DNA from 3 places in the Priestia sp. 40 genome. Region 1 is predicted to be linked to each of the others. Evidence: predicted binding sites of a transcription regulator. Region 1 holds the regulator's gene; each other region holds the start of a gene.
The links. Region 1 encodes Rex, which represses fermentation and respiration genes when NADH is low (regulators of the CRP and FNR family bind a similar motif). Its sites were predicted from a motif close to TTGTGAAATATTTCACAA; they were not measured.

Region 1 (3,212 bases):
GTTCCAGTCTTGAAGCTTAGCTTATCCACAATACCTTTTAATAAAGTTGATTTCCCAACTCCATTAGGGCCAACCAACGCAAGGCTTTCACCTTTTTTAATTCGAAGGTTTGCCTCTTGCACGACATATTTGTTTTCATCATATCCGATAGACACGTTTTCGAGATTTAAGACTTCATTTCCGCTTTGACGCTCAATTTCAAACGAAAAACTAGCTGATTTTTCACCTTCATTAGGTCGGTTTATTAACTCCATTCGATCGAGCTGTTTACGTCTGCTTTGCGCACGTTTTGTAGTCGATGCGCGGGCGATGTTTCGCTGAATAAAATCATTCAGTTTTGCGACTTCATCTTGCTGCTTTTCGTACTGACGCAACTCTTTTTCATAGCGCTCTGCTTTTTGTACAAGGTATTTAGAGTAGTTACCCGTGTACTTCACCGTTGTTTTTTGTGTGACTTCATACACTTGATTTACGACTTTATCAAGGAAGTAACGATCGTGTGAAACAATTAAAATAGCTCCTTCATACCCTTGCAGAAACTGTTCAAGCCATGCTAAAGTTTCAATATCTAAGTGGTTGGTAGGCTCATCGAGAATAAGCAAGTCTGGCTTTGTTAAAAGCAGTTTTGCAAGAGCCAGGCGCGTTTTTTGCCCACCGCTCAAGGAGGAAATAGGGGTGCTATAGTCAAAGTTTGAAAAACGGAAACCGTGAAGAATAGATCGTGTATCCGCTTCATATTGATAGCCGCCTAAATCTTTGAACGTTACTTGAAGCTGATCGTACTCTTTGGTTAGTTTTTCGTATTGAACTGAATCATTAAAAATATCTGGATCGCCCATCTTCGTTTCAAGCGTACGTAATTCTTTTTCCATCTTCTTTAACGGAGCAAAGACAGTCATCATTTCTTCCCATATGGAGAGTGTTGACTCAAGAACTGTATCTTGTCCCATATAATCAATGGAAACACCTTTAGGTTTGATAATCTCTCCGCTGTCATAAGAAAGCTGCTCAGCAATAATTTTTAATAAAGTTGATTTACCAGCACCGTTTCGTCCCACTAGGGCAATGCGGTCTTTTGATTGTACTTCTAACTTTATATTCGATAAAATGGGTTCTGCCCCATAGTATTTTGTAATACCGTTCAATTGTAGAATAATCATTTTTTCACCTCTAGTAGTATATCCATAGTGTATTTTAACATATTTTCAACTACAAGTTCTTCCTACAAGCGTTTGTAATTTGTAGAGGGACAAGGACAAATGATGAAGCGAATGTTTTGATTCATGAAATAAAATGATTTTACCTGCACATTTTATACAGGATACTATGTTAAAATAAGAGATAAGTGCATCTCTGAACTTATATATGATGGATGTAGAAAACCCGTCATGACTAACAAACGAATCCTTTGAAGGGCTAATTACTTCGTTCTAGCTACCGACTTTAAGTAGTGCTGGATAGACAAAAGCCGTCGGGGTGTGAAGCGGAGTATATATAAAACAAGAGAAAAGAGAGAGAATTGGAAGCGCTACCTCAAAGCGGTTGATGCTTTGTGAAAGGTAATGCAATATGACTTGAAAATGTTAGTAATGACATACATGAACTGAGGGGGTACAACGTGAACACTGAACAATTAAAAATACCACAAGCAACGGCTAAACGATTGCCGCTTTATTATCGTTTTTTGAAAAACTTGCATGCTTCTGGTAAACAGCGTGTGTCGTCAGCGGAGTTAAGCGAGGCAGTGAAAGTGGATTCTGCTACTATTCGTCGGGACTTTTCTTACTTTGGAGCATTAGGAAAAAAGGGATACGGCTACAATGTGAATTATTTACTTACATTTTTCCGTAAAACGTTAGACCAAGATGAAGTAACGAAAGTAGCACTGATTGGCGTAGGGAATCTAGGAACGGCCTTTTTAAATTATAATTTTATTAAAAATAATAACACCAAAATTGAGTGCGCTTTTGATGTGATAGAAGATAAAGTCGGTACAAAAGTGGGCGACGTGCCGGTTTATCACCTTGACCAATTGGAAGATTATATGAGTGATGACATCTCAGTAGCGATTTTAACCGTTCCTGCCACTGTTGCTCAGCAAATTACCGATCGTTTAGTGAATTGCGGAATTAAAGGGATTCTAAACTTCACTCCTGCACGCTTAAACGTACCCGATGAGATTCGACTGCATCATATTGATCTTGCTGTAGAGTTACAGTCGCTTGTCTATTTTTTGAAAAATTATCCTGTTGAATAAGGTGGACTGTGTTACGATTTCCTTAAGTCTAAATTAATAAGGAGAGTGGGAATATGGGGATTGGAGCAGGCAGTTGGATTATTATTGCGATTGTAGCACTGCTTATTTTTGGACCGAAACGGTTACCGGAGCTAGGAAGATCAGTCGGGCAAACGCTTAGAGAGTTTAAGCATGCCGCTAGCGGGGCATCAGATGATCGTGAAAAAGATAAACAGCGTCAAGTAGATGACAAAGAGTAAAAGGGTGATCATAGTATGACCGAACAAGAAATGTCAATATATGATCATATAGGAGAACTGCGAAAACGCATTTTAATTGTTTTATTTTTCTTTGTCATTGCCACAGTTGCCGGCTTTTTTATAGCGGATAAGGTTATTGTCTATTTACAGCATGCTGATGAGGCAAAAAATTTAACGATGAATGCATTTAGGCTAACAGACCCAGTTAAGATTTATATGCAGTTTGCTGTTATTATCGGCTGTGTACTTGCAGCTCCTGTTGCACTGTATCAACTTTGGGCATTTATTAGTCCTGGTTTATATGAAAAAGAGCGTAAGGTAACGCTTGGATATATTCCTGTTTCCATTTTTCTCTTTATCGGCGGTGTCTCTTTTTCTTATTTTGTGTTGTTTCCATTTGTCGTTGATTTTATGACGCGCGTTTCCGATGAGCTGAATGTAAACCAAGTGATTGGCATCAATGAATACTTTTCTTTTTTAATGCAGCTCACACTGCCTTTTGGCCTGTTGTTTCAGCTTCCTGTCGTCGTCATGTTTTTGACGCGATTAGGAATTATAACGCCTATGTTTTTATCTCAAATTCGAAAGTATGCCTATTTCGTACTGCTAGTTATTGCCGCACTTATTACACCACCGGAATTGCTCTCGCACATGATGGTGACAGTGCCGCTCTTAATACTGTATGAAATCAGCATCATTATTTCCCGCATTTCGTA
Region 2 (3,212 bases), on a different contig from region 1:
GCCTCAACTAAGGCAACCCCAACGAACATCATTGAAGTTAATGTACCACGTGCTTCTGGTTGGCGAGCTGTGCCTTCAATCGTCTTAGAAACGATAAGACCGTTACCAATACCAGCACCTAGTGCCGCTAAACCAATCGCAATTGCAGATGCTATTAAACCCATTTTATAAAGTCCTCCCTTAATATATATGATTTTGTTTAACTAAGTTTTGTTTTGTCCAAATTGGGTATTACTTGAACAAAGCTTTATAAATTAATGGTCGCTACTCACTTTGTGAGATAAATAAACCATCGTTAACATTGTGAAAATGAAGGCCTGAATTGCGCCTACAAAAATACTGAATCCTTGCCATAAAAGCATTGGAATAGCAGCTCCAATTGTACCTAGGAAGCCTGTTGTTGCTAAACCAGCTAGCAAGCTTAACAAAATTTCCCCAGCATAAATATTACCGTAAAGACGAAGGCCAAGCGTTAACGTATTGGCAAACTCCTCGATAATCTTAAGCGGGAATAAAAATGCCATTGGCTTGAAGTAATCTTTCGTGTATGCAGAGAAACCTCGCATTTTAATACCATAATAATGTGATAGTACAACTACCATAACGGCTAACGTCAGCGTAATTGCTGGATCAGCGGTTGGCGATTTCCACCATAAGTTATGGTCAATCACGATGGCAAATGGAAGACCCAACATATTTGACACAAAAATGTACATAAGTAAAGTTACACCTAGCGTCAAAAAGCGGCCACCTGTTTTCCAATCCATATTGCTATTAACGAGTCCTTTAACAAAATCTAAGACCCATTCAATAAAGTTTTGTGCACCGCTTGGCTTCATAGCAAGAGTACGAGTACATAAAACTGCAATTAAGAATACAATAACAGAAGCTACGGTAACCATAAGCAAGTTACTTTGACTAAAAGTAAGGCCTAGAAACTCTATAGTTGGTGATTCATGACCCAACTGTGTTCACCTCTCTTTCTATCTTCTACGCATATTTTGAACAACTAAATCTATGATAATGACAACATAATACGTCATTAATCCCACAACTACACTAATAATATGAAAGGTTTTTGGATAAGAGATGGTAATCACAACTGCGAGAGCAGCTGTTGCAAATCTTACAACAGTACCAATTGAACGGGGCTTTTTCCCCTCATCCAACGCCTGTCCAAACTGCTCAAACTTTCTTACTAAGTTCCACAAATTATACAAACTCAGGGCGGTTCCTAAAATTAAACCTGCAAAAACAGCCTTATAACTTGTAAATCCCCAGCCGAGAACGTATAATGCTAACAAATACAATATGTATGAACGAAGTCTTGGAAAAACGTGCTGCAAATCCTGCATGAATTATTAATCTCCTGAAAAAAAATGGTGGACTGTCCGCAGCATCATAAAAACACCTGCTGCTAGCCCTGAAAGAAGGCCTAAAATCAAAAATAGTGGTTCGGTGTCAAGCCATTGATCAGCCCATCTTCCAGAGAATAAGCCAATTAAGACTGAACCTGCTAACTGTGATAGAATGATTGACACTAATGCCATCGCTTGCAAAGGATGACGGTTGCGATCTTTCATAAGCTCATACCCCTTTTGCAAAATTTTCTTTTTTCCGAATTCTCTATCGTTTTTATAGCTCAATATATGATAGAAAGGCAAAAAAAATTGCTAAAAAAGGTAAAAACAGCTAATAAAATACGCAGAAATATCAACGGTTTTCACAGGTTGAAAACCTTATCATTTATATTCCCTGTAAGCATACAATAGCGTATATTTAATGTCAATGTGTTTAAGCTAAAAACTTCACAATCTCTTCTTATTGTTCACATTTCTGCCACACATAAAACCTCTTCAAATGAAAACATTTAAAGAGGTTCATTCAATCGTTATTGTACTGTGTACAACCTGCTCTTGTCTATGCTTTTTCACAAATGCAAATATTTGGTACACCCCTGGTACAAGCGATTCATCAATCGTTATTTTTCGTTTTCTCATGCCTCTTTCTACATCAACGTCAACATCTAAATACGACACAAACTGTAAAGACTGCTTATCAAAAAGAGCAACGCCTAACTGATCTGCTCCTTCAGGCAAAAACAGTTCATAGCTATACGTATTTTTCTCTTTTTCCGCTGCTACTTGCAATCCCATGACACGAGGATAATCTGGAATGCTAACCATGTACATATAAGGAAGCGAAAATGTTTCACGTGAATCATTTATTTCCAAATATCCGTCATATATACCTTTATTTTTAAAACGGGGCTGCACCGATAAAGTGACAGCTATTTCTTTTGTCTGATGGGGCTGCACCGTGACGGGTAATGGAACATCCCAGTTCACTCCTTCATCCCTTTTTGGAACGTTTAAGCGATACGTTTTTGCTTTACCAGACTGGTTATCAATTTTAAATGATAAGACTTTCTTTGATGGGCGCGTAAAAATACCGAAAGATAAAGAAGATGGATAAAACAAAGAGTCTGCTGTGACAGCTTTTGCTATTTGAATTCTCCCGGCTCCTTGTTCATATACGCGATACGTTTGACCGTTTAGCTGCTCCATTACTTTACTTGTGTTCATCAATGAAGCTTTGACTTGTTCAGGAGACCAGTTCGGGTGAGCTTGTAAAATAAGGGCGCACGCTCCAGCTACATGGGGCGCAGCCATACTCGTGCCATGCATGCGTTCATATCCTCCAGGAACTGTACTATTAATGAAGTAACCAGGTGCGACAACGTCCGGCTTGATTCCCCAAGTAGTCGTTACAGGCCCTCTTGAACTGAAAGATGTGAGTAAGTCTTGCACCACTTGCTTGCCAGTGCGTAAGTATGGTTGTTGAGACTGAATGTGTTGGTTAATGGTATCACCGCTTTTTTTACTTACCCATATCACTGGAATATTTACTGAATCTTTTAGTTTACCGATTATGCTTTTTTCAGTCGGACTATATAAAATAACGGCTTTTGCTCCTGCCTGTTCAGCTTGTTTAATCTTTTTTTCAACCGCATTGCCTTCTGCTTTTAGCAAAATGACGTTGCCCAACGCATGCTTTTGCTCTTTGGAGTATTCTTCATTTATTACACGCAGCGTTTGATTAAACGTCCATGGACGAGACCCTTCTACTGGCGCCATCATAATTTTTTCTTTGTTAAATCCGATTGTTAGAAATTGAACTGTTGTCGGGGAAACAGAAGCGCCAACCGAAAT
Region 3 (3,212 bases), on a different contig from region 1:
GTTTTTAAAAACGGGTAAAGGGGAGATTGAATGAAGGCGATGGTTGGGGTAAATGTGGCGGCGGCTATTTTGTGCGGGGCGGTGATGTATGCGGGGACGCAGCACTGGCAAGAGCAAACGGAAGCACAGGCAAGTGAAGTGAAGTCCGCTGTTGTACATAAAGAAAAACAGTTTTCCGATGTATCTGCTTATACAAAAAATCTTCCAGACTTTATCACAAAGCAAATTGAGTCATCTATCGCAAATAAAAAACCTCTGACTCTTGTAATTGCCACATCCGCAAAGGAAGCAGGGTGGCCACAGCAGTTAAAAAAAGAGCTAGCAGCTACATATGGAAGCGATGTATTTACGGTTAAAACCCTTTCATATGGTAACGGGACAACGGATGAGCTTTTATCCTCGCATATTGCCGATCAAATTGATCAACTTCAGCCAAACATTATTTTGTTTGAAGCACCTCTTAAAAATGATTATCAGCACCTTACGCTAGATGAGACGCTTGAAAATACAGACAAGCTGATTCATCAGCTCAAAGACTTGAAAAAAACCCTTATGATTCAGCCGTCACAGCCATATATTTCACAAACGGAGTCCTATGAAGAAGGGGTAGAAGCAATCAGGGGAGTCTCTGAAGCAAACTGGGTATATTATATGAATCACTCGCTCATTTGGCCGTTTCATTTAGGAGAGTATATAAATAAAGACAGCGGTAATTTAACGAAAAAAGGGAATGAGGTGTGGGGAGAGTATATTGTGAATTGGTTTACAGGAAAATAAAAGACAAGCCCTGTTTCAAAAGAAATAGGGCTTGTTCTTTTACAATTTTGCTAGATTGTGGCTTTTTCTCGTTTTATAGTAGTAGCTTTTTGTATCTCTACACTTATAAAGCTTAAAGCCAAAAAACTCTAAAGGGGTCCAAACCTTCTTGATGTTTACGAGTGGCATGCTAATTCTCCGTTCTGTTCTTAATAAAGGTTTTTTCTTATTCATTATAAAGAATAGGAGGGAGATAGTAAATACTATAAAGAACAGTTTATTTTTTTGATTCTTTATAAAGAACTTTTAAGATTTTTATTTTCTGCTTATCAACATTTAGGAGTGATTTTTATCATAGCTCAGGTTATTTCATTTTGTTACATTAACGTTGTGAAAAACATCACAAAATAAAATGAAAAGGATGATCCAAATTAAAAAGTAATTAGACCACTTATTTTTTTTTGCTTGCTGTTAAAGTAATGGAATCGCATACATATCGTAACTGTGTTAGGTAATCTAACACATAAGTTGAACGATTCAGAAAATTCATATATCTTAAATATATCTTTAAAGATGCATGAAAAATATATCTTTGAAACAAGCAGGTATAGACGCCAGGGGAGGAATGGAAGATGCAAAAAAAGAAACTCGTATTGATTGGAAATGGAATGGCTGGAGTTCGAGCGATTGAAGAAGTATTGAAGGTTTCAAGCGAAGCGTTTGAAATTACGATTTTCGGAAGCGAGCCGCATCCGAACTATAATCGTATTTTACTGTCAAAAGTGCTGCAAGGAGATACAAATGTTGAAGACATTACGCTAAACGATTGGAACTGGTATCAAGAAAACAATATTACATTATATACGGGCGAAACGGTTACGAGTATTGATTCAGTAAAAAAAGAAGTAGCGACAAACAGCGGCAGAGTAGAATCGTATGATGAGTTGATTTTAGCAACGGGCTCTCTTCCTTTTATTCTTCCGATTCCAGGGTCTGATAAAAAAGGAGTTACGGCTTTTCGAGATATAAAAGATACGGATGAAATGCTGCAGGCCTCTCAGCAGTATAAAAAAGCAGCGGTTATTGGAGGCGGACTGCTTGGATTAGAAGCGGCGCGCGGACTGTTAAATTTGGGAATGGACGTATCTGTAATTCATTTAGCTCCGTATTTAATGGAACGTCAGCTCGATCCAACAGCCGGCAAATTGCTTCAAAACGAATTAGAAAAACAAGGCATGAAGTTTTTGCTTGAAAAACAAACGGCGGAAATCGTCGGCTATGAGCGAGTTGAAGGATTATCTTTTAAAGACGGGACGTTTTTAGAAGCTGATTTAGTCGTAATGGCGGTTGGAATTAAGCCAAATGTCCAGCTTGCAAAAGAAGCGGGACTTGACGTAAACCGAGGAATTGTTGTGAATGACTATATGCAAACGGATATCCCAAACATCTACGCTGTCGGAGAATGTGCAGAGCATAGAGGAATGGTATACGGACTAGTGGCACCTTTGTATGAACAAGGAAAAGCATTAGCAAAAGCGATTTGCGGGGCAGAAAAAGTGCCTTATGAAGGATCGGTTTTATCCACGCAGCTAAAAGTATCAGGTGTTGAAGTGTTTTCGGCAGGAGACTTCACGGAAGATGAAGAGAAAAAAGCAATCAAAGTGTTCGATGAACAAGACGGTATTTATAAAAAACTTGTTCTGCGAGGCAATCAAATCGTAGGAGCCGTTCTTTTTGGAGACAGCAGCGACGGAAATCGACTGTTTTCAATGATTCAAAAGCAAGAAGATGTATCCGATGTCGCAAAAGTGTCGATTTTACAGCCACCTGGCGGTAACGCGGGTGAAAGCTTAGTAGCAAGCATGAGCGCCGATGATATTATTTGCGGCTGTAACGGCGTAACAAAAGGTACGATTGTGGAAGCTATCCAAAAACAAGGATGCTCATCGGTTGATGAAATCAAAGCTTGTACAAGTGCCTCTCGCTCCTGCGGAGGATGTAAACCGCTTGTAGCGGAAGTGCTTCAGCATACTCTTGGCGCTGACTTTGACGCAGCGGCTCAAAAAGAAGCGATTTGCGGCTGTACGACTCTTTCACGAGATGAAGTTGTCGAAGAAATCAAAGCAAAAGGTCTTTCGCATACGCGTGAAGTGATGAATGTACTCGGCTGGAACAATGAAGAAGGCTGTTCGAAATGTCGTCCAGCGCTAAACTATTATTTAGGTATGGTGAATCCAACCGGATACGTTGATGAACGCGAATCACGATTTGTGAATGAACGCATGCACGCAAATATTCAAAAAGACGGCACGTATTCTGTTGTTCCTCGCATGTACGGAGGCGTCACAAACGCAGAAGATTTACGAAAAATTGCAGATGTTGTTGATAAATATGAAATTCCGCTCGTAAAAGTGACGGGTGGTCAGCGTCTTGATTTGTTTGGTGTTAAAAAAGAA

Region 2: the regulator Rex is predicted to act here: its motif matches at 1,797-1,814, upstream of ACO1DI_RS10475 (AtpZ/AtpI family protein).
Region 3: the regulator Rex is predicted to act here: its motif matches at 1,145-1,162, upstream of nirB (nitrite reductase large subunit NirB).

The regions. Positions count from the first base shown of each region.
Region 1 covers NZ_JBMPZA010000023.1:12,570-15,781, reverse strand. Annotated here, with positions in the region: gene ACO1DI_RS23365 (ABC-F family ATP-binding cassette domain-containing protein) at 1-1,160, opposite strand, end outside; gene ACO1DI_RS23360 (redox-sensing transcriptional repressor Rex) at 1,619-2,257, shown strand; gene tatA (twin-arginine translocase TatA/TatE family subunit) at 2,311-2,496, shown strand; gene tatC (twin-arginine translocase subunit TatC) at 2,512-3,212, shown strand, end outside.
Region 2 covers NZ_JBMPZA010000005.1:1,799,606-1,802,817, forward strand. Annotated here, with positions in the region: gene atpE (F0F1 ATP synthase subunit C) at 1-164, opposite strand, end outside; gene atpB (F0F1 ATP synthase subunit A) at 255-965, opposite strand; gene ACO1DI_RS10470 (ATP synthase subunit I) at 984-1,355, opposite strand; gene ACO1DI_RS10475 (AtpZ/AtpI family protein) at 1,362-1,583, opposite strand; gene ACO1DI_RS10480 (S8 family serine peptidase) at 1,881-3,212, opposite strand, start outside.
Region 3 covers NZ_JBMPZA010000025.1:65,938-69,149, reverse strand. Annotated here, with positions in the region: gene ACO1DI_RS25100 (SGNH/GDSL hydrolase family protein) at 31-777, shown strand; gene nirB (nitrite reductase large subunit NirB) at 1,389-3,212, shown strand, end outside.